2 regions of the Actinoallomurus sp. NPDC050550 genome follow, and region 2 is predicted to be linked to the other one. Evidence: predicted binding sites of a transcription regulator. Region 2 holds the regulator's gene; the other holds the start of a gene.
The links. The regulator HrcA, encoded in region 2, represses chaperone genes, less so after heat shock. The targets are predictions, from matches to a motif close to TTGGCACTCTCNNNNNGAGAGTGCCAA.
Positions count from the first base shown of each region.

Region 1: groES (co-chaperone GroES) is a predicted target of HrcA. The motif match lies at 2,103-2,129, and genes of this name have one in related genera.

Region 1 is NZ_JBFAJC010000026.1:49,515-64,907, forward strand. Features, by position in the region: gene AB0I04_RS31005 (zf-TFIIB domain-containing protein) at 1-207, opposite strand, end outside; gene AB0I04_RS31010 (hypothetical protein) at 359-622, opposite strand; gene AB0I04_RS31015 (SAM-dependent methyltransferase) at 717-1,919, opposite strand; gene groES (co-chaperone GroES) at 2,243-2,557, shown strand; gene groL (chaperonin GroEL) at 2,646-4,268, shown strand; gene AB0I04_RS31030 (sigma-70 family RNA polymerase sigma factor) at 4,533-5,120, shown strand; gene AB0I04_RS31035 (hypothetical protein) at 5,117-5,905, shown strand; gene AB0I04_RS31040 (DUF5319 domain-containing protein) at 5,920-6,306, opposite strand; gene guaB (IMP dehydrogenase) at 6,439-7,941, shown strand; gene AB0I04_RS31050 (GuaB3 family IMP dehydrogenase-related protein) at 8,000-9,112, shown strand; gene glpD (glycerol-3-phosphate dehydrogenase) at 9,209-10,963, shown strand; gene AB0I04_RS31060 (phospholipase D-like domain-containing protein) at 11,108-12,403, shown strand; gene AB0I04_RS31065 (helix-turn-helix domain-containing protein) at 12,504-13,154, opposite strand; gene AB0I04_RS31070 (succinic semialdehyde dehydrogenase) at 13,356-14,933, shown strand; gene AB0I04_RS31075 (GMC family oxidoreductase) at 14,942-15,393, shown strand, end outside.
Region 2 is NZ_JBFAJC010000024.1:60,969-76,361, forward strand. Features, by position in the region: gene AB0I04_RS29590 (SigE family RNA polymerase sigma factor) at 1-251, shown strand, start outside; gene AB0I04_RS29595 (hypothetical protein) at 251-901, shown strand; gene AB0I04_RS29600 (16S rRNA (uracil(1498)-N(3))-methyltransferase) at 1,007-1,738, opposite strand; gene AB0I04_RS29605 (AsnC family transcriptional regulator) at 1,862-2,935, opposite strand; gene AB0I04_RS29610 (MFS transporter) at 3,062-4,549, shown strand; gene dnaJ (molecular chaperone DnaJ) at 4,763-5,893, opposite strand; gene hrcA (heat-inducible transcriptional repressor HrcA) at 5,894-6,907, opposite strand; gene AB0I04_RS29625 (MBL fold metallo-hydrolase) at 7,043-7,846, shown strand; gene AB0I04_RS29630 (DUF3097 domain-containing protein) at 8,033-8,854, shown strand; gene AB0I04_RS29635 (DUF4870 domain-containing protein) at 8,957-9,595, shown strand; gene AB0I04_RS29640 (DUF4870 domain-containing protein) at 9,605-10,510, shown strand; gene hemW (radical SAM family heme chaperone HemW) at 10,521-11,729, opposite strand; gene AB0I04_RS29650 (ATP-binding protein) at 11,838-12,209, opposite strand; gene AB0I04_RS29655 (LLM class F420-dependent oxidoreductase) at 12,492-13,358, opposite strand; gene lepA (translation elongation factor 4) at 13,489-15,312, opposite strand.

The DNA.
Region 1 (15,393 bases), on a different contig from region 2:
GGCGACCTGCCCGGTGCCGCGCCACATCAGGCGGTCGAGCTCCCCGCGCCCGAGGAACACCCCGCGGCAGCGGGAGCACTCCTCGAACACGATGCCGCCCCGCTGGAAAGTCACCATTCCGGCACCGCACTTCGGACACCGCAGTACGGCGTCGGCCATCGTTCGCCCCCTGTGTTCGCCCGCGCCCGCCCGGCGCGCACCCGTCATCGCGCCCGCGGCGCGGCCTTCCGGTCGCCAAGAGTAGTCAGCCGGACACGGTAGCGACCATGGTCTTTGCCGGACTCTGGCGTGTCGCCCACCCACACGGCCCCACTCGGCCGCGTCCGCTTTCCCCGCGTCCCGCTCCGCCGGGTGCCACTCACACCAGGTCCCGCGAGTCCCGCCCGCGCGGCCCCGCCCGCCGCTGTCCGGTGCCGCCCGCGCCGGGTCCCGCGAGTTCGGTGCGGCGTACCGCGTCGCCTACCTTGTTGCCCGCGCGGCCCCGCCCGCCGCTGTCCGGCGCCACCCGCGCCGCGTTCCGCACGTCCCGCGTCGCCCACGCGGCATGCTGTCGCCGCCTACCTCGTCGCCCGCGTGGAAGCACCCACCGCTGTCCGGCGCCGCTCGCGCTGCGTCGCGTCACGCTCGCGTCGCGTACCGCGTGGCCGGCGCTCGTGCGGCGACCGCCGGGAGTTGCCGCGGCCGGACCGCCTTTCCGGTGCCCGGCGTCGTTTTGCTCAGGCCTCTCGGCAGATGAGGGCGGTCGGGGCGTCGCCCACGCGGGTCAGCACGAGGACGCGTTCCTCGGTGCCGTCCGTGCGCAGGTCGCGGCGCAGCCGCTCGATGTCGCCCGCGAAGCCGCGCTTCTTGATCGTCAGGGTGCCCGTCCGGTGCTCACGCAGCGCCGCACGTACCCGCTTCACCGCGAACGGCAGGACGTCAAGGATCTCGTACGGCCGCGCGAACGGCGTCGCCAGCAGCGCGTCCGAGGTGATGTAGGCGATCCGAGGGTCGGCCAGCGCTCCGTCGAGCCGGGCCGCGATCTCGGCCACCAGGTGCGCCCGGACCACCGCGCCGTCCGGTTCGTACAGATAGCGGCGCCAGCCGGCGATAGGGGGCGGCCCGAGATCGGGCTCGGCCGTCAGAGTGGCGGTCTCCCGGCCCGGCCGCAGGACGGTCGCCCGGCGTCGTGCGTCGCCGGCCAGGTCGCCCAGCCACAGCGCCGCCTCCTTCACCTCGCCGCCGTCGGAGATCCATTCGGCCTCCGCACCTGGGGGCACGGCCTCGTGGGGAATGCCCGGCGCCACCTTGACGCAGCCGCCGGGCGCCCGTCCGGCGATGGCGAGCACCGTGCCCAGCGGCGGCAGGTACGCCTCCGGGTCGAAGACCCGCCCGCGGGAGGTCCGTCGGCCGGGGTCGGCGAAGACCGCGGCGTGCCCGTCCGGGTCCTGTGCGGTCGCGTCGCCCTGCCGTACGTCCGCCACGTCCTCCAGGGCGAAGGCGCGGAGGTTCGCTTGGGCGACGGCGGCGGTGAACGGGTCCAGCTCCACACCGAGGCCGCCGACGCCCGCGCGTGCGCGCGCCAGCAGATCGCCGCCGATGCCGCAGCCCAGGTCGAGCACCGTGCCGCGCGGGGCGAGGCCGCCGAGCCGGTCGGCGAACCGCCGCGCCCGGTGCCGGGCGACGCCGGTCCGGGTCGCCTGCTCGAGCCCCTGCGGCGTGAAGTACATGCGGTCCGCGTCGGCCCCGAACTTGGCCCGCCCGCGCACGCGGAGCCGCGCCTGCGTGAGCGCGGCGCCGACCAGCTCCGCGGGGTGGCGGGCGCGCAGCCGGGAGGCGGTGGCCAGGAGTGTGCGCTCGTCGACGTCGGCGGCGCCGATCTCGCCGAGGAGTTTCTGGCCTTCGGGGGTGAGCAGCCCCTGAAATGCGGCGATGTCCACCCGACGACCGTAGTGGCCGCGCGGCCGTGAACCGTACCGGCCCACTGGACGGGTCGCGGGCCGGGCGGGTGCGGGCCGTGCCGGACCGCCGGGCAAGCTTTGACGAATGCCGCATATAACGACAGGTCGGCGGCGCGCGGGGGTCCGTGTTGACGCGTTCCCGGCCACGGCATAATCTCCAACTTGGCACTCTCCCCATGAGAGTGCCAATCAAGCGACAGGCTGGTCTGGCACCCGCGACGGCAGGCCACCGTGGTCGCGTCTCCAACATGCGGCTGGCCGATCCGGTCGGCCGAGGATACGCAATCGAAGGGGAAGGTCAGATCGTGTCGACCGCCACCAAGGTTGTTCTCAAGCCGCTCGAGGACCGCATCGTCGTCCAGCCCCTCGAGGCCGAGCAGACCACCGCGTCGGGTCTGGTGATTCCCGACACGGCGAAGGAGAAGCCCCAGGAGGGCACCGTTCTCGCCGTCGGGCCGGGTCGCTTCGACGACAAGGGCGAGAAGCGCGTCCCGCTCGACGTCAAGGTCGGGGACGTCGTCCTCTACAGCAAGTACGGCGGCACCGAGGTCAAGTACAACAACGAGGAGTACCTCGTGCTGTCGGCCCGCGACGTGCTCGCCGTCGTCGAGAAGTAAGACCCACGAGATGCGCTGCCCCGGTCGTCCCCTGTGAGGGCGGCCGGGGCTGTGCACGTCCACGGACACCCATACTTGGAGCTTCCCAATGCCGAAGATCCTGGAGTTCGACGAGGACGCGCGCCGCGCCCTTGAGCGCGGCGTCAACGCCCTCGCGGACGCCGTCAAGGTGACGATCGGCCCGCGTGGCCGCAACGTCGTCATCGACAAGAAGTGGGGCGCCCCCACCATCACGAACGACGGTGTCACCATCGCCCGTGAGGTGGAGCTCGACGACCCGTACGAGAACCTTGGCGCGCAGCTCGCCAAGGAGGTCGCCACCAAGACCAACGACATCGCGGGTGACGGCACCACCACCGCGACGGTCCTGGCGCAGGCGCTCGTCCGCGAGGGGCTGCGCAACGTCGCCGCCGGCGCGTCGCCGATCAACCTCAAGCGGGGCATCGACGCCGCCGCCAACTACGTCGCCGAGCAGCTGCTCAAGTCGGCTCGCGAGGTCGACGACAAGGAGTCGATCGCGCACGTCGCGACCATCTCCGCCCAGGACGCCAAGATCGGTGAGCTCATCGCCGAGGCGTTCGACAAGGTGGGCAAGGACGGTGTGATCACCGTCGAGGAGGCCCACACGATGGGTCTGGAGCTGGAGTTCACCGAGGGTCTCCAGTTCGACAAGGGCTACCTGTCGCCGTACATGGTGACCGACCCGGAGCGGATGGAGGCGGTCCTCGAGGACGCCTACATCCTCATCCACGACGGCAAGATCTCCAACGTGACGGAGTTCCTGCCGCTGGCCGAGAAGGTCGCGCAGACCCGTAAGCCGCTGCTGATCGTCGCCGAGGACGTCGAGGGCGAGGCTCTCGCGCTCCTGGTGCAGAACAAGCTGCGCGGCACGTTCGTCAGCGTCGCGGTGAAGGCGCCGGGCTTCGGCGACCGCCGCAAGGCGATGCTGGAGGACATGGCCGTCCTCACCGGCGGCCAGGTCGTCACCGAGGCCGTCGGCCTCAAGCTCGACGGCGTCGACCTCGACGTGCTGGGCCGCGCCCGGCGCGTGACCGTCACCAAGGACGCCACCACCGTCGTCGACGGCGAGGGCGAGGGTGCCGCGATCGAGGACCGGATCCGTCAGATCCGTCGCGAGATCGAGGGCAGCGACTCCGACTGGGACCGCGAGAAGCTGCAGGAGCGCCTGGCGAAGCTGGCCGGGGGCGTCTGCGTGCTGCGCGTCGGCGCCGCCACCGAGGTGGAGCTGAAGGAGAAGAAGCACCGTCTCGAGGACGCCATCTCCGCCACCCGCGCGGCGATCGAGGAGGGCATCGTCTCCGGCGGCGGCAGCGCGCTCGTGCACGTCGCCAAGGAGGGCTTCGACGCGCTCGGGCTGTCCGGCGACGAGGCCACCGGCGCGGAGGCCGTCCGCCGCGCGCTGGTCGAGCCGCAGCGCTGGATCGCCGAGAACGGCGGCAACGAGGGCTACGTCGTGGTCTCCAAGGTCGAGGCGCTGCCGGTCGGCTCCGGCTTCAACGCCGCGACCGGAGAGTACGGCGACCTGATCGCCCAGGGCGTCATCGACCCGGTCAAGGTGACCCGCTCCGCGGTCAGCAACGCCGCGTCGATCGCCGGCATGCTGCTCACGACCGAGGCGCTCGTCGCGGACAAGCCGGAGGAAGAGCCGGACGCCGCCGCGGGCGGCCACGGCCACGGTCACGGCCACTGATCATCGGTACGGCCGGTACGACGGCCGGCGGATCGCGGATGCCCTCGCCATGGACATGGCGGGGGCATCCGTCGTTCCGGAACGCCCATTCGCTGACTGTGTGTAGTGATTCAGTCACTGTGAGGGATAAAGGCGGGTGGGGATCAGTACTGTGACCATTCCGTTGTCATCAACGATGGAGACAGGCGCGATCTCGGTGGGCATCATGCTTTCGTGACCGAGGGAGCGATCGCCGGGGCCGCGGTTCGGGGTGCTGCCGACGAAATACGGGGGAGACGTCCGGCGAAAGCGGACGACAACGAGCTCAGGGAACTCACGAGCCTTGCCGTCCAAGGCGACGCGGAGGCGGTCGAGTCCCTGATCGGGCGGGTACGCCCCATGGTCGTGCGCTACTGCCGGGCGCGGCTCGGCCGGGTGTCGGGGCAGTACCACATCGCGGACGACGTGGCCCAAGAGGTGTGCATCGCCGTGCTCGGAGCGCTGCCGCGCTACCGCGACATGGGCCGGCCGTTCGCCTCGTTCGTGTTCGGCATCGCGTCGCACAAGATCGCGGATGCGATGCGCAGCGCGATCCGTGCCGCCGTGCCCACCGAGGACCTGCCCGACGGCCCCGACGAGCGGCCGGGCCCCGAGGAGACGGTCGTCCGCTACATCGAGGCGGAGCGCGCCCGGGACCTTCTCGACCGGTTGCCGGATCATCAGAAGGAATTGGTGCTTCTGCGGGTGGTGGCGGGTCTGTCCGCCGAGGAGACCGGTAATGTACTGGGCATGTCAGCCGGGGCCGTCCGCGTCGCCCAGCACCGGGCTCTCGCCCGTCTTCGAGCGATGGCGAGTGAGGAGTCGATCGCTTGACCGGTGGGGGTACCGCCACTCCCGAGCCGCTCGACCTCAGTGAGATCAGCCGTAGCGGCGATCTGTTCGACGCCCTCTCCGGGCGCCGCATCACCGATCCGGGTGCCGGATTCGAGCCATCCGACGATCCGGCCGCGCGGCTGCTGGCCGCCTTGGCCGCCGACGTCGACGCGGGCGCGCCGCCACTAGCGGCGCCCCCACCGCGCGTGTCGTGTGGGGGCTCGAAGACCTCAGGCCGCCCGGTCGTCCGGGCGTTCGTCACCTTCGGCGCGGTCACGGTCCTGTTGACGACGGCGGGCGCCGCCGTCGCGGGCGCCGGGGGCGATCACGAGCCGAAGGCCCACGCGCCTTCGGCCCGCCACGAGATCTCGAAACGCTCCAGGGCTCGCCTCGAGTCGGTCGTCCGGGCGTTCCCCGGCGGCGCGCGTCCGTCCGCCGGCCGAACGCCCACCGCGTCACCCCGCTCGTCCGGGACGAAGACGTCCGAAGCGCCGACGAAACCGCCTGTGAGAACCCCGGCGAAGGGAAACACCCCCGGCTACTTCGGGCCGACGCATCCCCTGCCGCACGGCCCGAACGACGGACACTCGACCAGCCCGTCGCCGACGACGTCCCCGAGCGCGCCGACCGGCTCCACCCCGAGCCCGTCCACGTCCCCCACCACGTCGAAGCCATCGGGCGAGACGTCCGCCACGGACCCCGACCCGTCGCGGCGCCGCAGCCTCACGGCCGAGAAGCGCTCTTCGAAGACCGGCCGCGCGTCAGGGAACCGCGACCACCGGTAGCAGGCTCTCGGGGCTCAGTTCGAGTGGCCTTCCTCACTGTCGATGACGCCGTCCACATAACCGCGGGCGTACTCCCAGCTGACGTAGTCCTCCGGGGCGGCGGCGATCGCGGGCTCGTGGACGCGCGGCAGCCCCTCGTCGAGCAGGTGACGCAGGTTGCCGTGTAGGAGATCCCAGTCGATGTGGTGGGCCCTGCCGCAGTCGCCGCAGTCGACCGTCAGCCCCTTGATGCCCAGCGGCTCGAGCAGGGCGCGGAAGACCTCCAGGTCGGCGAGGTCGGCCAGCACGTCCTCCCGCTCCGTCGTGCTCAGCGGAGCGGTCTCGTCGCTCGGATCGCCGAGCGCGGCGGCCGGGTCCTCGGGATCGTTCGCGAACGGGTCGAGCGGAGCGTCATCGTGCACAAACCCACGCTACCCGAGTAACGGCCGCCGATTCGTTCCTTGTCGCGACCCTTCGCGGCCGTTAGGAGGCCCCGACTAGGATGGGGTCAACGCTCCGCTGATCAGGCCCGACACCGCGACCCTTTCCGGATGATGCCCATGACTTCCGCGCCCGAGTCCGCCAAGTTCGCCCCGCAGGGCCTCACGTACGACGACGTGCTGCTCGTGCCCGCGTACTCCGATCTCGCGCCGGGTGACGCCGACACGACGACGCGCCTGTCGCGGTCGATCACGTTGCGCATCCCGCTGGTGTCCGCGGCGATGGACACCGTCACCGAGGCGCGGATGGCCGTCGCCATGGCGCGGCAGGGCGGCCTCGGCGTGCTGCACCGCAACCTGCCGATCGACGAGCAGGCCCAGCAGGTCGACCTGGTCAAGCGCTCCGAGGCGGGCATGGTCAACAACCCGGTGACCTGTTCGCCGGACGACACGCTCGCCGACGTCGAGGCGCTGTGCGCCCACTACCGCATCTCCGGTGTCCCCGTGACCAACGCCGACGGCGTCCTCGTCGGCATCGTCACGAACCGGGACATGCGGTTCGAGACGGACGCCGCGCGCCCGGTGCGCGAGGTGATGACCAAGATGCCGCTGGTCACCGCGCCGGTCGGGGTCTCCCGTGACGAGGCGTTCGCGCTGCTGCGCGCCAACAAGGTGGAGAAGCTCCCGCTCGTCGACGGCACCGGCCGGCTGCGCGGTCTGATCACGGTGAAGGACTTCACGAAGAGCGAGCAGTACCCCTTGGCGACGAAGGACGCGGCCGGGCGGCTCGTCGTCGGCGCGGGCGTCGGTGTGGGGCCGGAGGCCGAGCAGCGCGCCAAGGCGCTGATCGAGGCCGGCGTCGACGCGCTGGTGGTGGACACCGCGCACGGTCACTCGCGCGGCATGATCGACATGGTCGCCAAGCTCAAGGCCAACAGCCACGTCGACGTCATCGCCGGCAACGTCGCGACCAGGGCCGGGGCACAGGCGCTCGTCGACGCGGGCGCGGACGCGGTAAAGGTCGGCGTCGGCCCGGGCTCGATCTGTACGACGCGCGTGGTCGCCGGTGTCGGCGCGCCCCAGGTCACCGCGATCTACGAGGCCGCGCTGGCGTGCGCCCCCGCCGGGGTGCCGGTGATCGGCGACGGCGGCCTGCAGTACTCCGGCGACATCGCCAAGGCGATCGCCGCGGGCGCCGACACGGTGATGCTGGGATCCCTGCTCGCGGGCTGCGAGGAGAGCCCCGGCGAGCTGATCTTCATCAACGGCAAGCAGTACAAGACCTACCGGGGCATGGGCTCGCTCGGCGCGATGAAGAACCGCGAGCGCGGCGGGTCGTTCAGCAAGGACCGCTACTCCCAGGACACGGTCGCGAGCGAGGACAAGCTGATCCCCGAGGGCATCGAGGGCCAGGTGCCCTATCGGGGTCCGGTCGCGGCGGTCGGTCACCAGCTCATCGGCGGCCTGCGCCAGGCGATGTGGTACACCGGCTCCCGCACCGTCGCCGATCTGAAGGCGAACGGCGTGCTGATGCCGATCACCGGGGCGGGCCTGCGGGAGAGCCACCCGCACGACATCCAGATGACCGTCGAGGCCCCCAACTACCAGGTCCGCTGAGAGTTTCACCGGCCGTGACCCGTCGTGGTCACGGCCGAAGCATGGAAAGAGGACGTACATGGCTGAGGTCGAGATCGGGCGGGGCAAGAGCGGTCGGCGGGCGTACGCGCTCGACGAGATCGGCATCGTCCCGTCGCGGCGCACCCGCGACCCGGAGGAGGTCAGCGTCGCGTGGCAGATCGATGCCTACCGCTTCGAGATGCCGCTGGTCGTCGCCCCGATGGACAGCGTGGTCAGCCCGGCGACGGCGATCGCCATCGGGCGGCTCGGCGGCCTGGCCGTGCTCGACCTCGAGGGGCTGTGGACCCGCTATGAGAACCCTGAGTCGCTGCTGGCCGAGATCGCCTCGCTGGACGACGCGACGGCGACGCGGCGGCTCCAGGAGCTGTACGCCGAGCCGATCAAGGAGGACCTGATCGGGCGGCGTATCGAGGAGATCCGGGACGCGGGCGTCACCGTGGCGGCCCGGCTGTCGCCGCAGCGCACCGCCCAGTACCACAAGGCGGTCATCGAGGCGGGCGTCGACCTGTTCGTGATCCGCGGCACCACGGTCAGCGCCGAGCACGTCTCCGGGCGGGCCGAGCCGCTCAACCTCAAGCAGTTCATCTACGACCTCGACGTCCCGGTGATCGTCGGCGGCTGCTCGACCTACACCGCCGCGCTGCACCTGATGCGCACCGGCGCGGCCGGGGTCCTCGTCGGCTTCGGCGGCGGTTCCGGGCACACGACCCGTACGGTCCTCGGCGTCGCGGTGCCGATGGCGACGGCCATCTCGGACGTCGCGGCGGCCCGGCGCGACTACCTCGACGAGTCCGGCGGCCGGTACGTCCACGTGATCGCCGACGGCGGCATGCGGCAGTCCGGTGACATCGCCAAGGCCCTCGCGGTCGGCGCCGACGCGGTCCTGGTCGGGTCGCCGTTCGCGCGGTCGACGGAGTCGCCGGGCCGGGGCTACCACTGGGGCAGTGAGGCGCACCACGACGAGCTGCCGCGCGGCAAGCGGGTCGAGCTCGGCTCGATCGGCACGCTCGAGCAGATCCTGTACGGCCCGTCGAACGTCGCCGACGGTTCGATGAACCTCATCGGCGCGCTCCGGCGGGCCATGGCGACCGCCGGCTACTCCGACCTGAAGGAGTTCCAGCGCGTCCAGGTCGTCGTCGCGCCGCACTGACGCCATCTTTGGTGCACTCCCCCGTTGGGTAAGCGTTTTGTGACGGATGAGGTAGCGACGTAGCGTGGTCACCGCAGACGTCCGAGGGAGTGCGCCATGGCGGTTGGGGAGCCCGAGAACGAGGTCAACAGGTCGCGTCTCGGTCCGGCGGAGCGTACGGCCGCGCTGGACCTGATCGGGAGCGGCGAGGAGTTCGACGTCGTCGTCGTGGGCGGCGGCATCGTGGGCGCGGGCGTGGCGCTGGACGCGGCGACGCGCGGCCTGAGCGTGGCCCTGGTGGAGGTCCGTGACTTCGCCTCCGGGACGTCCTCGCGGTCGTCGAAGCTGATCCACGGCGGGCTGCGCTACCTCGAACAGCGCGACTTCGAGCTGGTCCGCGAGGCGCTGACCGAGCGCGGGCTGCTGCTGGGCCGCATCGCGCCGCACCTTGTCAAGCCGGTGCCCTTCGTGTTCCCGATGACCCATCACGTGTGGGAGCGGGCGTACATCGGGGCGGGTGTGGCCCTGTACGACGGGATGTCCCTCTCGATGGGGCGGGACCGCGGGGTGCCGCATCACCGGCACCTGACGCGTACGCAGGCCCTGCGCGTCGCGCCATCGCTGCGGCGTGACGCCTTCGTCGGTGCGATCCAGTACTGGGACGCCCAGGTCGACGACGCTCGCTACGTGATGATGGTGCTGCGCACGGCGGCGGCGTACGGCGCCCGGATCGTCTCCCGCGCGCAGGCCGTCGGTTTCCTGCGGGAGGGCGAGCGGGTGACCGGCGTACGGATCCGGGACCTGGAGGCGGATCGGGAGCTCGACGTCCGCGCCAAGCAGGTGGTCAACGCGACCGGCGTGTGGACCGATGACATCCAGGAGCTCGTCGGCGGGCGCGGCCAGATCCACGTCCGCGCGTCCAAGGGCGTGCACCTGGTGGTGCCCCGGGATCGCATCCACTCCTCCAGCGGTGTGATCCTGCGCACGGAGAAGTCCGTGCTCTTCGTGATCCCGTGGGGTCGGCACTGGATCATCGGTACGACCGACACGGCCTGGGACCTCGACAAGGTTCATCCGGCCGCGTCCAAGGCCGACATCGACTATGTCCTCGAACACGTCAACGCCGTGCTCAACGTGCCTCTCACCCACGATGACGTCGAGGGGGTGTACGCCGGGCTGCGCCCGCTGCTGTCCGGGGAGTCGGAGGAGACCTCGAAGCTCTCCCGGGAGCACGTCGTCGCCCACCCGGTGCCGGGCCTGGTCGTCATCGCGGGCGGGAAGTACACCACCTACCGGGTGATGGCCAAGGACGCCGTCGACGCGGTCGCCCATGGGCTGGACGGCAAGGTGCCGGGGTCCTGCACCGACCAGATCGCCCTGGTCGGCGGCAACGGCTTCCAGGCGCTCTGGAACGCCCGCCACCGTCTGGCGGAGAGTTCGGGGCTGCACGTCGCGCGCATCGAGCACCTGTTGCGGCGGTACGGCACGCTGATCGAGGACCTGCTCACCCTCATCGAGGAGCGGCCGGACCTCGGCAAGCCCCTCGAAGGCGCCGACGACTACCTGCGCGCCGAGGTCGTCTACGCCGCGAGCCACGAGGGCGCCCGGCACCTCAACGACGTGCTGACCAGGCGGACGCGCATCTCGATCGAGACGTGGGACCGTGGCGTCGGTGCGGCGCGGCAGGCCGCCGAACTCGTCGCGCCCGAGCTCGGCTGGTCGAAGGAGCAGACCGAGCGGGAGATCGAGTACTACCACAAGCGCGTGGAGGCCGAGCGCGACTCTCAGGCGCAGGTCGACGACCAGGAGGCCGACGCCACCCGGCGTGGGGCCCCGGAGATCGTCCCGACCGCCTCTCCCGAGGTTTCCTGAAATGTGAGACATGAGCGGCCGGTTCTGGTCGTTCAGTTTTCGTTGAATGCCCACTTTTGGGGATTTCTGTCCATAGAGACTCCTGTATCGTGTCCGGGCTAATGGTGCTATTGGGCCATAAACCCGGTTCGGACAGGAGTTGGTGTGGCGAAGTCGCTGACGCGCACGGTGGGGGTACTCGCGACCGGCTTGTTGGTCGCCGGAGTGGCGACGGAAGGCGACGCCGCCCCGATCAGACACGGGCGGGCAGCGGCCGCCGTACGGGCGGCCGGGTCGGACATCGACGACCAGGCGCTCAGCGAGCGCGAGCTGCTCGGCGATGAGGCTTCCCGGAGGGCCGCCGTACGGACGGGACCGGTCTTCAACTCGCCCACCGGCGGCAAGGCCAAGCAGCACGCGATCGCGACCAGGATCGCTCAGCTGATCTCCGGCGCCCCGAAGGGCGCCGTCATCTATGTGGCGATGTACCACTTCTCGACCAAGGACCTCGCCAAGCAGCTCGTCAAGGCGAAGAAGCGCAAGGTCGACGTCCGGGTGGTGCTCGATTACGAGTCGTCGCGCTACAAGGCGTACAAGACGTTGAAGAAGGCGCTCGGTTCGAACCGGAAGAAGTCCTCCTGGGTGACCCTCTGCGCCAAGGGACGCGGCTGCATCGGGCCGAAGTTCAACCACAACAAGTTCTTCCTGTTCTCCTCCACACGCGGGGCGAAGAAGGTCGTGCTGCAGACCTCGGCCAACGCGACGTACAACTCCCGTGACCTGCAGTGGAACGACGCGCTCGTGCTGCGGAACTCAGGCGTGTACGCGGCGTACCGGCGTTACTTCTACGACCTCGCCAAGCAGCATCACACCGGCAACTACCACCGGATCGTGCACACGGGGAAGTACCGGCTGGACTTCTTCCCCTGGTCGTCGGGTGATCCGATCAGCCAGCACCTCGACAGGGTGTCGTGCGCCGGCGGCACCCGGATCCGCCTCGTCATGGGCCACTTCACCTGGCAGCCGATCGCGCAGCGGCTCTGGAGGCTGGACAACGCCGGATGCCGGGTGCAGGTGGTGTTCGGCCACATCGGGCAGTCGGCCCTGAAGGACCTGACCAGACCCGGCGGCCGCCACGGCGGGCCCGAGCTTCGGTACCTGCCGGAGAACGGCAAGGCGTACGAGCACTCCAAGTATCTGCTCATCGACGGCCGGTACATGGGCAAGAAGCAGAAGGCCATCTTCACCGGCAGCAGCAACTACACCGACCCCGGCTTCCACGGCCACGACGAGGCGATGATCAGCGCCGTCGACGCCACGCTGGAAAAGCAGTACGTCGCCAACTTCGGCACGGTGTTCGCGCACGGCAAGACGATCAAGTCTTCCGACGCCAGGGTCGACCCGCCCGCGGGCGTCATCGAGCCGGACAAGGCCGACGACACCGGCGAGAACGACAACTGACGCACCGCCCGGGCTACGGCCCGGACGGCGCGTCCGCCGGGGTCATGGCCCGGACGCCGTGTCGGCCGGGGTCATGGCCCGGACGCCGTGTCGGCCGGGGTCATGGCTCGGACGGCGCGTCGGCCGCCGACGATCCCATCAGGAGGCCGACGCCGGAGCCGTACAGCTCGGCCGGGACCCGCTCCGGGTCGAGCAGGTGCTGCAGCGCCAGCCCGAACTCGATCGCCATCGCGAGAGACGCCCGGTCCTCGGGGGACATCTCCGAGGACCCGGCCGCGAGGTCGGCGGCGAGCTCCTCCCGGCGGGCGTGGTACCAGTCGGCGATCCGCCAGCCGGCCGAGAAGTCGCGCATTCCGAACAGCCAGAGCTCGACCAGCAGGAGCGCCCGCATGCGGGTCTCATCGTCGGACGGCCGCTCGGCGTAGTGCCGGCCGGCGGCGGTGCGCCGCTCGTCCGGCGAGCGTTCGGAGCCGCACAGGTCGGCGAGGGCGCCGAGGCCGGGATCGGCTTGGGTGTAGCGCTCGAGTAGGGCGAGGACCAAGTCGGATTTGCTGGCGAAATTGGAGTAGACGGCTCCCTTCGTGAGCCCGGCCCGGGCGGCGATCTCGTCGAGTGAGGCTCCGCGGATTCCGCGTTCCGCCCACAGGCGCTCCGCGGCGTCGAGGAGAGCGGCCCGGGTCTGGGCACGCCGCTCCTGACGGGGTGTGCGGGCCTCGTCCGTGACAGCGGACTCGTCCGGGTCGGAGATCATTCTTCCCCCTCGTCGTCGTCCATCTTCGCCTCCTTCTCCGGAATACACCGTGGACCGCAATCCGAGCCAGCAAATGCATAACAAGGTGACTCTGGAACGTACCGAAATGGCATTAGGGACAGGGTGCGATGCGCTGACCACGGAAGTAATTAATTACTGAACGGTAGCCATGAAGAGGGTTCACGTCTTAGAGTTCCCTCCATGAACGCACCCGCAGCGGCGTCCACCGGCGCGCGCGCCACCGTCCCGGACATCGCTCCCGAGATCGTCGAACGGCTGACCCGCCGTGTCGCGGCCGGCGACGCGACCGTACGGATCGCCGCGCCGTTCACCGGGGAGCCGTTCGCCACCCTGCCCGTCTCGACCGGGGACGACGTCGCTGCCGCGTACGAACGCGCCCGCGCCGCCCAGGAGTCGTGGGCGCGGCTGTCGCCGGCCCGGCGCGCCGAGCCGTTCCTGCGGTTCCACGACGCGATCCTCGACCGCCGCGCGGAGATCCTCGACCTCGTCCAGTTGGAGACCGGGAAGGCGCGCCGCCACGCATTCGAGGAGGTCCTCGACGCCGCGGGGTCCACGCTCTACCACGCGCGACGGGCCCCCGGCCTGCTCCGGCCGCGCCGCCGCCAGGGCATCATGCCCGCCGCCACCCGCGTCGTCGAGCTCCGCCACCCCAAGGGCGTGGTCGGCGTCATCTCGCCGTGGAACTACCCGCTCGCGCTCGGCCTGACCGACGCGGCGCCCGCCCTGCTCGCCGGCAACGCGGTCGTGCACAAGCCGGACACCCAGACCGCGCTGTCCACTCTGTGGGCGCTCGACCTGCTCGTCGAGTGCGGACTGCCCGAGGACCTGTGGCAGGTGGTGGTCGGCGATCCCGCGGAGATCGGCGATCCCCTCATCGAGGGCGCCGACTACGTCGCCTTCACCGGCTCCACCCGGGGCGGGCGGGCGATCGCGGACAAGGCCGCGCACCGGCTGATCGGCTACTCCCTCGAGCTCGGCGGCAAGAACCCCATGCTCGTCCTGGACGACGCCGACGTCGAGCAGGCCGCGCAGGGCGCCATCCGCGCCTGCTTCACCAACGCCGGTCAGCTCTGCATCTCGATCGAGCGGCTGTACGTCCACGAGAAGATCTACGACCGGTTCGCCGAACGCTTCGTCCACCGCGTCAAGAACATGCGGCTCGGTGCCGGCTTCGACGCGGACATGGGCTCGCTCACCTCCCAGCGCCAGCTCGATACGGTCACCCGGCATGTGCAGGACGCCGTCGCCAAGGGTGCGACGGTCCTCGCCGGCGGGCGGCCGCGCCCGGGCGTCGGGCCGTACTTCTTCGAACCCACCGTGCTCGAGGACGTCTCCGACGCGATGGAGCTCTGCGGCGGCGAGACCTTCGGGCCGGTCGTCGCGCTCTACCGGTTCGCCTCCGACGACGAGGCCGTACGTCTGGCCAACGCCACGCCGTACGGGCTGAACGCCAGCGTCTGGACCCGCGACGTCGCCCGCGGCCGCCGGCTCGCGGCGCGGATCAAGGCGGGCACCGTCAACATCAACGAGGGGTACGCCTCCGCGTACGGCTCGTACGACGCGCCCATGGGCGGTATGAAGGACTCCGGGGTCGGCCGGCGGCACGGTGCCGAGGGCCTTCTCCGCTACACCGAGGCCCAGACGATCGCCAGCCAGCACGGGTTCGGCTTCGAACCGGTCCTCGGCATGTCGTACGAGACCTACGCGGCAGTGATCACGGGGGGCCAGAAGCTGCTGAAACGCCTTCGCCTCAGGTAGGAGCGCACATGGACTACGACGTCCTGGTGATCGGATCGGGGTTCGGCGGGAGCGTCACCGCGCTGCGCCTCACCGAGAAGGGGTACCGCGTCGCGGTGCTGGAGGCCGGCCGTCGCTTCGACGACCCCGACGGCGCGCCCGGCGAACGCCACCGCGACCTGCCCAAGACGTCGTGGCGCACGCCCCGGTACCTCTGGGCACCCGCCCTCGGCATGACCGGGATCCAGCGCATCCACCTGCTGCGCGGTGAGAAGGGCTCGCGGGTCCTCATCATGGCGGGCGCGGGCGTCGGCGGCGGATCGCTCGTCTACGCCAACACGCTGTACGAGCCGCCGCAGCCGTTCTTCGACGACCCGCAGTGGCGGCACATCACCGACTGGAAGGCCGAGCTCACCCCGTTCTACGCGCAGGCCAAACGGATGCTCGGCGTCCGGCCCAACCCGACCATGACCCCCGCCGA
Region 2 (15,393 bases):
AGTACGCTCCCAAGGGCCTGCCCGACGCACCGAGCGCCGAGAACGGCGCGATCGTCGAGCTCGAGCGCTCCGCGGTGGTCAAGGCCCTGAGCGGGCTGCCGACCCGGCAGCGGGAGGCGCTGGTGCTGCGTTACTACGGTGATCTGTCCGAGGCGGAGATCGCCAGTGCAATGGGGATCAGCCGGGGAGCCGTCAAGAGCCACACCGCGCGCGGGATGGCCGCGCTTCGCAGCGTTCTGGAGCAGCTTTAATGACCGAACCCTTCGACGAGTACGGCGAGCGTCTGCGCCGTGTCTTGCACGCGGAAGCGGAAGCGGTCACGCCCTCTCCAGAGGGTCTTGAGCAGATCCGCACCAAGATCGGCAAGAAGCGCGAGCGGCGCTTCCTGACGTGGTTCGCCATACCGTGGCTTCGTCCGCTGGCGGCCGTCGCCGCCGCGGTCGTCGTCGCGGGGGCCGCCGTGTCCGCGACCCCGGCGATCAAGACCTTCGTGCAGACGGGGCACTTCAGCCCCGACGACCATCAGGACGGCGGCACGTCCGTCGCAGGTGGGCAGCACGCGGTGACCGCGCCACCTCCGGTCAACCCCTCTCGTCCTGAAACGAGCGCGTCGCCCCGTCCGACGGCGGTCCCGACGACGCCCGGGGGCACGCACGTCGTCACCGGCCGTAAGTGCCCGCCGGGTGAGGGCACGATCAAGCCGCCGCCCGGTTCGGCCGGTGCCAAGACGGCGACCACAGGTCCGTCGCCACGAGTCACGTGCGGGCCGGCGTCGGCGACATCGCCTCCGGCCTCGCAGGAAACGCCCACGCCGCCCGTGTCGTCGCCGACGCAGTCGGCGACGACGAGCGTTGCGCCGACCAACGGCGGCCAGCAGCCGTCGACGCAGTCGTCCCCGTGACGGGCCCCGGCGACCGGCGCCGCTGAGCGGCACGGTCGCCCGGTGACGTGAGGTCCATCGGCGACCGCCGTGGCCGGGCAGCACGGCCGCCCCGTGACGTGAGGTCTACCAGCGGCCGGCGCGGCTGAGCAGTACGGCGGCCGCCGCGACCCCTGCGGTGGAGGTGCGCAGGACGGTCGGGCCGAGAAGGACGGGAGTGCCGCCCGCGGCCTGGAACGCGGCGATCTCGTCGTCGGTCAGCCCGCCCTCGGGGCCGACGACCACGACGATGTCGCCGGTGTCCGGAACGTCGATCCCGCTCAGCGGCCGCTCGGCTTCCTCGTGCAGGATCACGGTGAGCGCCGCGTCGGCGGCGCGCTCGGCCGCCGCGGCCGTGCCGGCGGGCTCGGTCACCTCCGGCATCCATACCCGGCGGCTCTGCTTGGCCGCCTCGCGCGCCGTACCGCGCCACCGTGCGAGCGCCTTGGCCCGCCGGTCGCCCCGCCACTGTGTGACGCAGCGCGCGGCGGTCCACGGCACGATCACGTCGACGCCCACCTCGGTCATCGTCTCGACCGCGAGCTCTCCCCGGTCGCCCTTGGGCAGGGCCTGGACGACGACGATGCGGGGTTCCGGGCGGGGAACGTACCGGCGTGTGACGGCCTCCAAGTGGAGGCTGTCACGCTCGGCGGAGGCAACGACGCATTCGACGAGCCGGCCCTCCCCGTCGCTCAGGTCGACCCGCTCTCCCGCCCGGAGCCGGCGTACGGCGGCCGCGTGGCGCCCCTCGGGTCCGTCGAGGAGGATTCGATCGGAGTCGAGGCGCGCGGGATCGGCGAGAAAGAGGGGCGGGCTCATGGCACCGATCGTAGGCGTGCCGCGGTGCCGAGAGCGCGGCGGTGCGGCACGGCATCGGGACGCTGGTCGTCGGGGATCCGCGTGGCGTGCTGGAGGTCAAGGCCGCCTGAGCGGTCCGCCGCGTCAGGACGCCGAGGACAGGCCGAGCCGGGTGCCCGCCGGGCTGAGCGTGCCGGCCGCCTTGACGGTGTGGAGGATCGGGGCGGTCTCGAGGGTGTGGATGCCGTCGAGGGCGCCGAGGCGCCGCGTGAGGTAGTGGTGCAGCTCGGTCGGGTCGGAGCAGAGTGCCTGGGCGAGGAGGTTGGTCGGGCCGGTGGTGGCGGCGACGACGGCCAGTTCGTGGTGGCCGGCGAGCGCGGTCGCGACGTGGTCCAGGCGGGCCGGTGCGACGGCCATCCACAGCAGGGCCTGGGTGGTCGCTCCGAGGACGGCGGGGTCGATCTCGACGTCGAAGAAGACCGTGCCGCGGGCGCGCAGGTCGGCGATGTGGCGGGCGACGGTGGCCTGCGACCAGCCCGTCGCGGCGGCCAGGTCGGCGTACGAGGCGCGGCCGTCCTGGCGGAGCGCGGCGAGCAGTTCCTGGTCCGCGCGCGCCGGAGGTGCAGGCCGGACCATACGGGACTGGGTCGGCGCACCGTCGGGAGAGGCAGGGCGGGCCGTACGGGGGTGGGAGGCCGACCCGGCTAGTGCGTCGCCGGGCTCCGCCGCGGGCCGCAGCTCCCGTTGCTGGCTCTCGCTGAGGGCCTGGGTGACTCCGCGCCAGGTGGTGGGGCCGCCCAGGTAGGTGTGCAGCACGCAGTGGGCGGAGACGGCGGTGATCCCCGCCCGGCGCGGGATGTCGCGCAGCAGCAGGGCCTGCGAGACCTCGACGCCGTGCGGCGCGTGGATGAGCGTGAAGATCTCCGTGCCGCCCGAGACCAGCTTGACCCATGAGGTGTCCGGCCGCCGGGCGAGGGAGTGCGCGAGCGTCTGCGCGGTGGCCGGGGTCGTAGTGAGGCGGACCATCCACTGGGTGTGCCCGGCCTGGCGTGTCTCGGCGAGGCCGACCACGCGCAGGCCCGCTTCGACGCGCAGCCGCCGGTATCGGCGCGCGACGGTCTGGGTGGACACGCCGAGGACCGTGGCGATCCGGCTGAACGGCGCCCGTCCGTCGATGTAGAGGGCGTGGATGATGCACCGGTCGAGATCGTCGAGCATGCACCGATCTTGCACCTGTCACGCCTCTGATGGAAACAATCCGCGGATCTCGCGCCGTGAATGGAACGGCTGACCCCGGCCCCGCACGCTGGATCGCGACATCGGGCGTGACCGGAAGGAAGATCGATGGAGATACGAGAAGGGACGGCGGGAGCGGCGTACCGCTTCCGATGGCTCGCGCTGGGCGCCCTGCTGGTCGCCGAGGCGATGAACCTGCTGGACGCGACGATCGTGCAGGTCGCCGCGCCGGTCATCCACACCGACCTGGGCGGTGACGAGGCCGACATCCAGTGGTTCAGCGCCGCTTACACGCTGCCGTTCGCGATGCTGCTGGTCACGGGGGGCCGGTTGGGCGACATGGTGGGGCGCAGGCGCGTGTTCGCGGTCGGGGTGGTGGGCTTCGCGCTCGCGTCGCTGTCGTGCGCGCTGGTGCCCGGGGCCGGGGCGCTGATCGTCGCCCGAGCGGTCCAGGGTGCCGCCGCCGCGTTGATCATCCCGCAGACGATCGGGCTGATCCGTGCCATGTTCGACGGGGCGGAGCTGGCCAAGGCGATGGGGAGCATCGGGCCGGTGATGGGCCTGGCCGCGATCTGCGGGCCGGTGCTGGGGGCGGTGCTCACGCACGCCGACCTGTTCGGCTCCTCCTGGCGTTCGGTGTTCCTCGTCAACCTGCCCCTAGCGGCCGTCGTGCTGGCCGTGGTTCCGAGGATGCGCGAGGACCGGGCGGCGGCGCGGCCACGCCTGGACCTGCTCGGCACGGTGCTGGCGATCGCCGGATCCGGGCTGGTCGTCCATCCCCTGATTCAGAGCGGGACCGCCGGTGTGCGGGCGGGCGGCTGGGCCGAGATGGGCGCCGGGGCCGTGGTCCTGGTGGCGTTCGGTCTTCAGCAGCGGTACGCAGCCCGGCGCGGTGGCCGGCCGCTGGTCGAGCCGAGCCTGTTCCGCGACCGGGGCTTCCCGGCCGCGCTGGCGACCTCGACGCTGTTCTTCGCGGTGATGAACGGGCTGATGCTGGTCGTCGTGGTGCAGGTGCAGGTGGGGCTGGGCGACGACGTCCTCTCCGCCGGGCTGACGCTGCTGCCGTGGTCCTGCGGCATGGCGATCTCCTCGTGGGTCTCGGGGACGCGCCTGGTGCCGCGGTACGGACCGCGGATGATGTTCGTGGGGCTGGCCGTCATGCTCGCCGGTCTCTTCGTCGCGGTCGCCGTCTACGCCGGCGCCCGGCCCGGGGCCTACCCCTGGGCGCTGCTCGGCGCGCTGGGGCTGTGCGGGATCGGGAACGGGCTGTTCACCGTGCCCTTCTTCACCACCGCCCTGACCCGGGTACGCCCGCATGAGACGGGGTCGGCCGCCGGACTGCTCAACGCGGTCCAGCAGTTCGGCGGCACGTTGGGCATCGCCCTGCTGGGCACCGTCTTCTTCCGCAGCCTGGCGACGGGGGCCCGGACGGGCGGCGGGCCGGGCGCCGCGTCGCTGCACGCCGTCGGGCTGACGTTCTGGCTCGCGGCGGGGCTCCTCGTCGCGGCGGCCGTCACGACGGCGCTGATGCGCACGCGCGAGGCACCGCCGGAACGGGAGCCGGAGAACCGCTCCACGGCACCCGCCCACGGATGATCGAGGCCCCCGCCTATGTGGACCGGTCCCGCCCAGGTGACGTGGACGGGGGCCCGGCACAGCCGACGTGGGCGAAGAGCCACCAACGTGACGAAGACCCACCCACGTGAGAAGACCGATCCACGTGACGAAGACCCACCACGTGCCGGAGACCGCCTACGAATGACGAAGGCCCCGTCCGGCACAGAGACCGGGCGGGGCCTTCGTGGAGGCTCAGCGGCCGTTGAACGCGTCGCGGAGGCGGGAGAAGAAGCCCTGCTGGCCCGGGGAGAACTTGCCCGGCGGGCGCTCCTCGCCGCGCAGGCTCGCCAGCTTGCGCAGGAGCTCCTCCTGCTCCTCGTCGAGCTTGGTCGGCGTCTCGATGTTCACGTGGATCATGAGGTCGCCGCGGCCGTTCTCGTTGAGGTGCTTGATGCCCAGGCCGTACATCGGGATCACCTGGCCGGACTGGGTGCCGGGCCGGATGTCGATCTCCTCCGGGCCGTCGAGGGTCTCGACGGTCAGCGTGGTGCCGAGCGCGGCGGCGGTCATCGGGACCTGGACGGTGCAGTGCAGATCGTCGCCCTGCCGTTCGAAGATCTGGTGTGGGCGCTCCACGATCTCCAGGAACAGGTCGCCGGCCGGTCCGCCGCCCGGGCCGACCTCGCCCTCACCGGCGAGCTGGATGTGGGTGCCGTTCTCGACACCGGCGGGGATGCGCACCTTGATCGTGCGGCGGGTGCGGACCCGGCCGTCGCCGGAGCACTCCGGGCACGGGTTGCGGATCATGGTGCCGTAGCCGCCGCACTGGGGGCAGGCCCGCGACGTCATGACCTGACCGAGGAACGACCGGGTGACCTGCTGCACCTCGCCCCGGCCGTGACACATGTCGCACGTCTCGGGGTGCGTGCCCGGGGCCGTGCCGGCGCCCGAGCAGTTGTTGCACACGACGGCGGTGTCGACCGTCAGCTCGCGCGTGGTGCCGAACGCCGTCTCGGACAGGTCCAGTTCCACGCGCACGGTGCCGTTGCGGCCCCGCCGGGCCCGGCTGCGCGGCCCTCGCTGGGTGGTGGTGCCGAAGAAGGCGTCCATGATGTCGCTGAACGGGAACCCGGCGCCAAAGCCACCGGCTCCCGCGCCGGCGCCGGCGGCGAACGGGTCGGCGCCCAGGTCGTACATCTCGCGTTTCTTCGGATCGGAGAGCACCTCGTACGCCTGGGTGATCTCCTTGAACCGATCCTGCGTGGCCGGATCGGGATTCACATCCGGGTGCAGCTCACGCGCGAGCCTTCGGTAAGCCTTCTTGATCTCGTCCGCACTGGCGTCCCGGCGCACCCCAAGGGTCGCGTAGTAGTCGTTCGCCACTTACGACCCCGCCAGAATCTGACCGACGTAACGTGCCACTGCGCGCACTGCTCCCATCGTCCCGGGGTAGTCCATCCGCGTCGGACCGAGAACGCCGAGCCGGGCCACGGCCTGGTCGCCCGCGCCGTACCCGGTGGCGACCACCGAGGTCGTGCGCAGGCCCTCATGCGGGTTCTCGGTGCCGATCCGCACGGTGAGGCCGGAGGGGTTCTCCGCCTCGCCGAGCAGTCGCATCAGGACGACCTGTTCTTCCAGGGCCTCCAGCACGTCACGGAGGCTCTGGGACAAGTCGGCGCGGGCGAGGTTCGCCGCACCGCCGATGATTATCTTCTCTTCGTGCTTCTCCACGAGGCTCTCGAGGAGGACCGACAGCACCGTCGCGGCCAGGGGCCGCTCGCCGACCGGAACCTGCTCCGGCAGGTCGGCGAGCGCGTCGGGCACGTCAGTGAGCCAGCACCCGTCGAGACGCGCGTTGAGCAGCGCCCGCAGGTGCGCGATGGCCTCGTCGGAGACGTCCTCGTGGGTCTCGATGGCCCGCTGCTCGACGCGGCCGGTGTTGGTGATGACCACGAGCAGGAGCCGCTGGGCCGCGATCGGCACCAGCTCGACGTGCCGTACCGACGAACGCGTCAGCGAGGGATACTGCACGACGGCGACCTGCCGCGTCAGCTGTGCCAGCAGCCGGACCGTACGGCTCACGACGTCGTCGAGGTCGTAGGCGTTGGCCAGGAACGTCTCGATGGCGCGCCGCTCGGCCGCGGACAGCGGCTTGATCGTGGACAGCCGGTCGACGAACAGCCGGTATCCCTTGTCGGTCGGAACACGTCCCGCGCTGGTGTGGGGCTGGGCGATGTAGCCCTGCTCCTCCAGTACGGCCATGTCGTTGCGGATCGTGGCCGGCGAGACGCCGAGATTGTGCCGGTCGACCAGCGTCTTGGAACCCACCGGCTCGTGGGTGGACACGTAATCTTCGACGATGGCTCGCAGCACGGCCAGTTTTCGATCGTCGAGCACGCACTCACCTCCCGTGTCCACAGCCCTTCAATCTGGCACTCTTCTCCTCTGAGTGCCAAGTGTACGGCTCGGCGGCACGCACGAGGAGACGCCGGTGGATCACGTTCTCGCGTCGAGCATGACAGAGTCACTCGTGTGACCTGGCACGAGATTGCGGAACGTTGTTTCCAGCGCCGTTATTCCGACTTCGACGTGACCGTGGGGGTCGTCGTCGGGGCCGAGGGCGCCGTCGTCATCGACACCCGCGCGAGTGTCGCACAGGGCGTGCGGCTGCGCGACGACGTTCGGCGGCTCGGCGTCGATGATCCCGTCGTCGTCAACACCCACGGCCATTTCGACCACTGCTTCGGCAACGCCGCGTTCGCCGGGGAGCGGTGGGGACACACGTCGGTGCCGGACTACATGGCGCACACCGCGCGGCCGATGCTGGCGCGTGAGTTCCCCGGGTGGGCGGAGAAGGTCGAGACCGACCTGCTGCTCGCGCCGGACCACCTCGTCACCGACCGCGCCGAGCTCGACCTGGGCGACCGCGTCGTCGAGCTGCGCCACTTCGGCCGGGGCCACACGGACGGCGATCTCGTCGTGTGGGTTCCCGACGCCCGGTGCGCGTTCACCGGCGACCTGATCGAGCAGTCGGGCCCGCCGTCGTACGGCGGCGACTCGTTCCCCCTGGAGTGGCCCGGCACCCTGGCCGAGCTGCTGCGGGCCGTGGACGGCGTGCTCGTGCCGGGGCACGGGGAGCCCGTCGATCCGGAGTTCGCGGCCCGCCAGCGCGAGGAGATCGACCTGGTGGCCCACCGGGTGCGGGAGACGCACGCCGCGGGGCTGGACGTCGAGGAGGCACTCGGCTCGGGCGACTGGCCGTACCCGGCCGAGGCGCTGCGCGAGGCGGTCCGGCGCGGCCACGACCACCTGGACCCGAGCCCTGGATCAGGATGAGCCACCGGGAGGGCCCGATCCGGTGCGCCGCCGGGTGATCGGACCGGCAGGACATCAGGGTGAGCCGCCCGGACCGGACTGACAAGGGCTCATAGCGAGCCGCCCGGACGATCGGGGCGGCGAGGGATCAGCGCGAGCCGCTCGGACGGCTGACTCGCTCGCCCCGTGACCGGTACGGTGCGACGAGTGCGGAGCAAAGACTATGGACGCGACGTTCTGTCCGGCGACTGGCGCCGCCCGAAGAAAGGGCAGATCCCGGAGGTCGCCGCCGAGCCGGGTCTGGTCGCCGAGGACCCGTCGAGCGGTTTCTGCGGCGCGGTCGTCGCCTGCGAGAAGGACGCGGTGACCCTGGAGGACCGGTTCGGCAAGCGCCGGGTCTTCCCTCTCGCCAAGGCCGGGTTCCTCATGGACGGCAAGCCGGTGACGCTCGTCCGTCCCGTACGGGCGGCGGGGCCCGCGCGGTCGGCGTCCGGCTCGATCGCCGTGCCGAACCTCCGGGCCCGCGTCGCCCGGGAGAGCCGGATCTACGTCGAGGGCCGCCATGACGCCGAGCTCGTGGAGAAGATCTGGGGGCACGACCTGCGGGTCGAGGGCGTCGTCGTGGAGTACCTCGAGGGCGTCGACCACCTCCCCGACATCGTCGAGGAGTTCGGCCCCGGGCCGGAACGCCGGCTGGGCGTGCTCGTCGACCACCTCGTGACCGGTTCGAAGGAGAGCCGCATCGCCGACGCGGTCTCCTCGCCGTACGTCCTGGTCACCGGTCACCCCTTCATCGACATCTGGGAGGCCGTGAAGCCGTCGGTGCTCGGCATCCCGGAGTGGCCCCGGGTGCCGCGCGGGACGTCCTGGAAGGAGGGTGTCATCGCCGCCCTCGGCTGGCGGGGCGAGCCGGGCGAGGTGTGGCAGGCGATCCTCGGCCGGGTCCGCGCCTACACCGACCTGGAGCCCGCGCTGCTCGGGCGGGTCGAGGAGTTGATCGACTTCGTCACCGTCCAGCAACAGGACTGAGGACGCCGCAACCATCCCGCGCCGGCGTACGTCTCATACACTGCGACCTCTTTCGGTCACCCCCCGACATCTCCTCATGTTCCGCTAGAAGGGACACCACCAATGACCTATGGCCAGCAACCGGGCTACGGACGGCCCGGCCTCGGCGGACCGGGTTACGGGCCCGGCCCGGGAGGCCAGGCGTACGGACCGGGGCACGGAGGCCAGGGCCATGGACAGGCACCGGCCCAGGGCCACGGGCCGTCGCCGTACGCCCAGCCCGGGTACGCGCCGGGAGGCTACGACCAGAGCGGATACCAGCAGCAGCCGTACGCCGCACCGCACGGGCAGCAGGCCCCGCCGGCCGCGGGCTACGGCCCGCCCAAGCCCGCGAAGCGGCGCCGCGAGCCGACGCCCACCGGCGGGCCGGTCACGGACGAGGACGAACGCTGGGCCGTCCCGGCCTACGTCGGGATCTTCGTCGCCGGGTTCATCGCCCCGGCCATCGTCTACCTCCTCAGGGGCCGTTCCTCGCGGTTCGCGCGCTTCCACGCGGTCCAGGCGCTCAACCTGTCCATCGCGATGACCGCCTGCAACATCGCCGCCTTCGCCGTGACCTACTTCATCGGCCCACAGGGCCTGCTCATCACGCTGGCGGTGCTGGCCATCGAGTACTTCTGCGTCGTCAAGGCCGCGATCGGCGCGAACCGCTGCGAGTGGTACCGCCTGCCCTCGATCGCCGCCTGGCCGATCCTGCGATAGGGATGTCGTGTGAGCGAGCCACAGGACCCCCGGCCCTCTTTCGAACCGCCGGACCCGGCGCTGAGCGGCCCGCCCTCCACTCCTCCGCCTCTCGGCGGTCCCCCGCCCGAACCCTCATGGCCGGGACCGCACGACACTCCGCCCGGCCGGCCGTCCTACGAGGCCCCTCCCGGCCAACCGCCGTACGGCGGCCCCCCGGCGCAACCAGGGCCGTACGGCGCCCCTGTCGAGCCACCGGCCCAACCGGGGGCGTACGGGCCACCGACCGAACCGCCCGCACTACCGGGGGCGTACGGCACCCCGGCCGAACCGCCCGCACTACCGGGGCCGTACGGGCCACCGACTGAACCGTCGGCACATCCGGGGGCGTACGGCGCGCCGGCCGAGCCGCCGCCGTATGGACGGCCCTACGGCGGCCCGCCGGCAGGGTCCGGGCCGTACGACGCGCCGCCCGGTCCACCAGCGCACGGTCCCGGGTACGGCAGCCCTCCGCACCCGCCCGGCCCGCCGTACGGCGGGCCTCCCGTCCCGTACGGCTACGGGCCGCCGGCGTACGCCACCCCGGGGATCACGGCGGCCGACGACACGACGTGGGCGCTCATGGCCTACGTCGGGCAGTTCGCGATCGGATTCATCGCGCCACTCATCGTCTACGCGTCGCGCAAGGACCGGTCGCCGTTCGTCCGCCAACACGGCGCGCAGGCGCTGAACCTCGCGCTGACCAGCCTCATCCTCACGTTCGGCAGCATCCTGCTGATCGTCGTCACGCTCGGGATCGGCGCGATCGTCGTCCTCCCGGTGCTCGTGGCGTACGGCGTGGCGCACCTGATCTATCTGATCATGGGCGCGGTGCGGGCGAGCAAGGCCCAGCCGTACGTGATCCCGAAGTGGCTGTGCTGGCCGATGATCAAATGATCGCGGCTCGTCAGGGCGTCAGGTCGCGGACGACCGCGTCGGCCAGGAGCCGCCCGCGCATGGTCAGCACCGCGCGTCCCGCCTCGTAGGCTTCGGCGACGAGCAGGCCGCCCGCGACCGCGCGGCGTACGGCGGCGTCGTCGAGCAGGTCGAGGGGGCAGCCGTCGGCCAGGCGCAGTTCGAGCATCACGCGTTCGAACCGCCGGTCGGCGGTGTCCAGAACCTCCCGGGCGTGCGCCGGCGTGGTGTCGGCCGCGAGGCGGGCGGCGTAGGCGGCGGGGTGCTTGACGTTCCACCAGCGGGTGCCGCCGACGTGGCTGTGCGAGCCCGGGCCGACCCCCCACCAGTCGCCGCCGGTCCAGTACAGGAGGTTGTGCCGGCAGCGGGCGTCGTCGTCCGCCGCCCAGTTGGAGATCTCGTACCAGTTCAGCCCGTGGGCGCCGAGGGTGCGCTCGGCGGCGAGGTAGCGGTCGGCCATGGCGTCGTCGTCCGGCGCTGCGACCTCACCACGCCGCACCTGGGCGGCCAGCCGGGTGCCCTCCTCGACAATCAGCGCGTACGCCGAGACGTGATCGGGACGGGCCTCGAGTACGGCGTCGAGGCTGGCCTGCCAGTCGGCGTCGCTCTCCCCCGGCGCACCGTAGATGAGGTCGAGGTTCACGTGCTCGAACCCGGCCTCGCGCGCCCACCGGACGCACTGCTGCGGCCTGCCGGGCGTGTGCGTGCGGTCGAGGACGGCCAGCACGTGTTCCTGGGAGCTCTGCATCCCGAAGGACATGCGTGTGAAGCCCGCCTCCCGGAGGCCCGCGAGGTAGCCCGGATCGACCGTTTCGGGGTTGGCCTCGGTGGTCACCTCGGCGTCGGCCGCCAGCCCGAACTCCTTGCCGATCGCGTCGAGGATCCGGCCCAGGTCGTCGGCGGGCAGCAGGGTGGGCGTGCCGCCTCCGACGAAGACGGTCGCGACGGGAAGGTCGACGTCGCCGAGCACGCGGCGGGCGAGACGGATCTCGGCGATGGCCGTGTCGGCGTACGCCTCGCGTGACGCGCCCCGGAGCTCGGTCGCCGTGTAGGTGTTGAAATCGCAGTAGCCGCAGCGGGTGACGCAGAACGGCACGTGCACGTAGAAGCCGAACGGGCGGTCACCGAGACCTTCGAGGGCGCTGCCGGGCAGCGCGCCGTCGCTGGGGACCGGATCTCCATCGGGCAGAGTCGAGGGCACCCCTCAAGTCTGCCGCCACCGGACGAATGCCCGGGACGGCGTATGAGTGCCCGGGACGGCGTACGAGGGTGCTCCGATGATCAGGAGGTGGCCGGATCTCGAGGCTCCTCAGTAGCCGAACTCCGCCCACACCGTGGTCCGGCCGGCGCACCGGGTCACGCCCCAGCGGTCCGCGAGGGCGTCGACGAGGAGCAGCCCGCGCCCGTGCTCGGCGTCGATGCCCGGTTCGCTCCTGCGGTGGGGTTCGCCGTCGATCACGCCGTCGTTGATGACCTCGGCCCGGATCCGGTGGTCCGCGGCGGCGAGCCTTATCGTGAACCGGCCGCCGGCTCCGCTGGGGGTGTGCCTGATCGCGTTGGTGGCGAGTTCGCTCACGCTGAGGCCGACGCCGTCCAGAGCGGGGTGGTGGGAGCCGAGTACGTCCCGCACGAATTCACGGCTCACCGCGACCGACCACTCCGTCCCGGGCAGTGCGATCACTCCGATGAGCGTCATAGCGGCCGGAGCGCTGCCGTCCGGGACACACGGATGGCGGGGGTGTGCTTCCGGTCGCGCTATGGCAGCATCCACAACTCCTCCCTAAAAAGACGGAACGACCTCATTCCCCTCGGGGCGGACGAAAACCCGGATCGCCGGTTACGGTTTTTCGGACGGAGCAGATGAGCGGTCCCTTATCGGCCGCGAACCCTTACCCATGGGCGTCCGCCCTCGCCGCGGTGAGGTTCGTCACAGTGCCCCTCCCGGCGCGGGAGGCTGCCGGCCTCAAGAACCCAGCCGGTCCAGTCCCAGGCCGGCGGCGAGCTCCCGCCACTCCGTACGGGGCAGCCCGCTCCGGTCGTCGGTGAGCACCTGGAGGACCGCATGGTCGGCGCCCGCCTCACGGTGAGCGGCGATCCGCCGCCGTACCGTCTCGACGTCGCCGCACGCGACGGCCGCGTCGATCAGGCGGTCACTGCCGCCCTCGGCGAAGTCGTCCTCGCTGAAGCCCAGTCGCAGCAGGTTGTTCGTGTAGTTGGGCAGCTTCATGTAGAAGCCGAGGTGCCGCCGTGCCGTCGCACGCGCCCGCTCGGGATCGGTGTCGAGGACCACCTTGATCTCGGGGGCCAGCATGCGGTCCGGGCCGAGGATCTCCCGCGCCAGCGCCGTGTGCTCGGGCGTCACGAGGTACGGGTGCGCGCCGGCCGCGCGGTCCCGGGACAGCGCGAGCATGCGCGGCCCGAGCGCGGCCAGCACGCGCTCGGATCGCGGAACGCCCGCGGCGTCGAGCCCGTCGAGGTACGCGACCATCGCCGAGTACGGCCTGCGGTAGCCCTCGGCGAGGCCGGCGTGGCTCGCACCCAGGCCCAGCAGGAACCGTCCAGGATGGGCCGCGGACACCGCCTTGTGCCGCGCCCCGACGTCGGCTGCGTCGTACTCCCAGATGTTGAGGATCCCGGTGGCGACGACCACCCGGGAGGTCGACTCCAGCACCGGCTCGGCGTGGTGCACCCCCGGGCTTCCGCCGAGCCAGATCGCGTCGTACCCGAGCCGTTCGAGCTCCGCCGCCGCGTCCCGGATCTCGCCCGCAGCGTTCGGATCGTCGTTGCGCAGCCCGAGGCTCCAGATGCCCACCCTGCCGACGTTCACCATCGTCTTCCTCCAACCGTCTCGGCCGACCGCTGTCACGGTCAGCCTGCCCCGGTGGAGCCGATCCGAAGACGCGTGAACCGGTCCCGGCGCGCCGGGCGGGAGCGGCCGAGACGGTCCGGCGGCGCGGTGACTACTTCTTCTTCTCGGCGGTGGCCGCGCCGGTCGACAGCGCGGCGACGAAGGCCTCCTGCGGGACGTCGACCCGGCCGATGGTCTTCATCCGCTTCTTGCCCTCCTTCTGCTTCTCCAGCAGCTTGCGCTTACGGGAGATGTCACCGCCGTAGCACTTGGCGAGGACGTCCTTGCGGATGGCGCGGATGTTCTCCCGGGCGATGATCCGCGCGCCGATCGCCGCCTGGATCGGAACCTCGAACTGCTGCCGCGGGATGAGCTCCTTGAGCTTGGCCGTCATCATCAGGCCGTACTCGCGGGCCTTGTCCTTGTGGACGATCTGGCTGAAGGCGTCCACCGACTCGCCCTGCAGCAGGATGTCCACCTTGACCAGGTCGGACTCCTGCTCGCCGCTCGGCTCGTAGTCGAGCGAGGCGTATCCGCGGGTGCGCGACTTCAGCTGGTCGAAGAAGTCGAAGATGATCTCGGCCAGCGGGAGGGTGTAGCGGATCTCGACGCGGTCCTCCGACAGGTAGTCCATGCCGAGCAGGACGCCGCGCCGGCCCTGGCACAGCTCCATGATCGCGCCGATGTGGTCGCTCGGCGACAGGATGGTCGCCTTCACGATCGGCTCGTACACCGCGGCGATCTTGCCCTCGGGGAACTCGCTCGGGTTGGTGACCCGGTGCTCCTCGGCGTTCTCCATCTCCACGCGGTAGACGACGTTCGGCGCGGTGGAGATGAGCGACAGGTCGAACTCCCGCTCCAGCCGCTCGCGCACGATCTCCATGTGCAGCAGGCCGAGGAAGCCGCAGCGGAACCCGAAACCCAGCGCCAGGGACGTCTCCGGCTCGTAGATCAGCGCGGCGTCGTTGAGGCGCAGCTTGTCGAGCGCGTCGCGCAGCTCGGGATAGTCGTCGCCGTCCACCGGGTAGAGGCCGGAGAACACCATCGGCTTTGGATCCTGATAGCCGCCGAGCGGCTCCGCCGCCGGGCCGGAGGCGCTCGTCACCGTGTCGCCCACCCGGGCCTGACGGACGTCCTTCACCCCGGTGATGAGGTAGCCCACCTCGCCGACGCCGAGACCGGTGACCGGCTTGGGCTCCGGCGAGATCACACCCACCTCGAGGGTGTCGTGCGCGGCCTTCGTGGACATCATCAGGCTCTTCTCGCGCCGCGACAGGTGCCCGTCGATGACTCGCACGTACGTGACGACGCCCCGGTAGGTGTCGTACACCGAGTCGAAGATCATCGCGCGGGCCGGAGCGTCCGGGTCGCCCACCGGCGCCGGGACCGTCTCGAGGATGTTGTCGAGCAGGTCCGCGACGCCCTCGCCCGTCTTGCCCGACACGCGCAGCACCTCGGACGGGTCGCAGCCGATGATGCCGGCGAGCTCCTCGGCGTACTTGTCCGGCTGTGCGGCGGGCAGGTCGATCTTGTTGAGGACCGGGATGATGTGCAGGTCCGCCTCGAGCGCGAGGTAGAGGTTGGCCAGCGTCTGCGCCTCGATGCCCTGCGCCGCGTCGACGAGCAGCACCGCGCCCTCACACGCCGCCAGCGAACGCGACACCTCGTACGAGAAGTCGACGTGGCCGGGCGTGTCGATCAGGTTGAGGACGTGGTCCTTCCACGGCAGGCGCACGGCCTGGCTCTTGATGGTGATGCCGCGCTCGCGCTCGATGTCCATCCGGTCGAGATACTGAGCGCGCATCTGACGCTCCTCGACCACACCGGTCAGCTGAAGCATGCGGTCGGCGAGCGTCGACTTGCCATGGTCGATGTGCGCGATGATGCAGAAGTTGCGGATCACCGCGGGATCGGTCTGGTTCGGTACGGGCGGCACCGGGTTCCTCAAGAAGTGGCGGATCTAGCGTCTTCCATGGTCCCATGCCGGGCGCCATGCTCCCGCCGCGCGTCGCCCGAC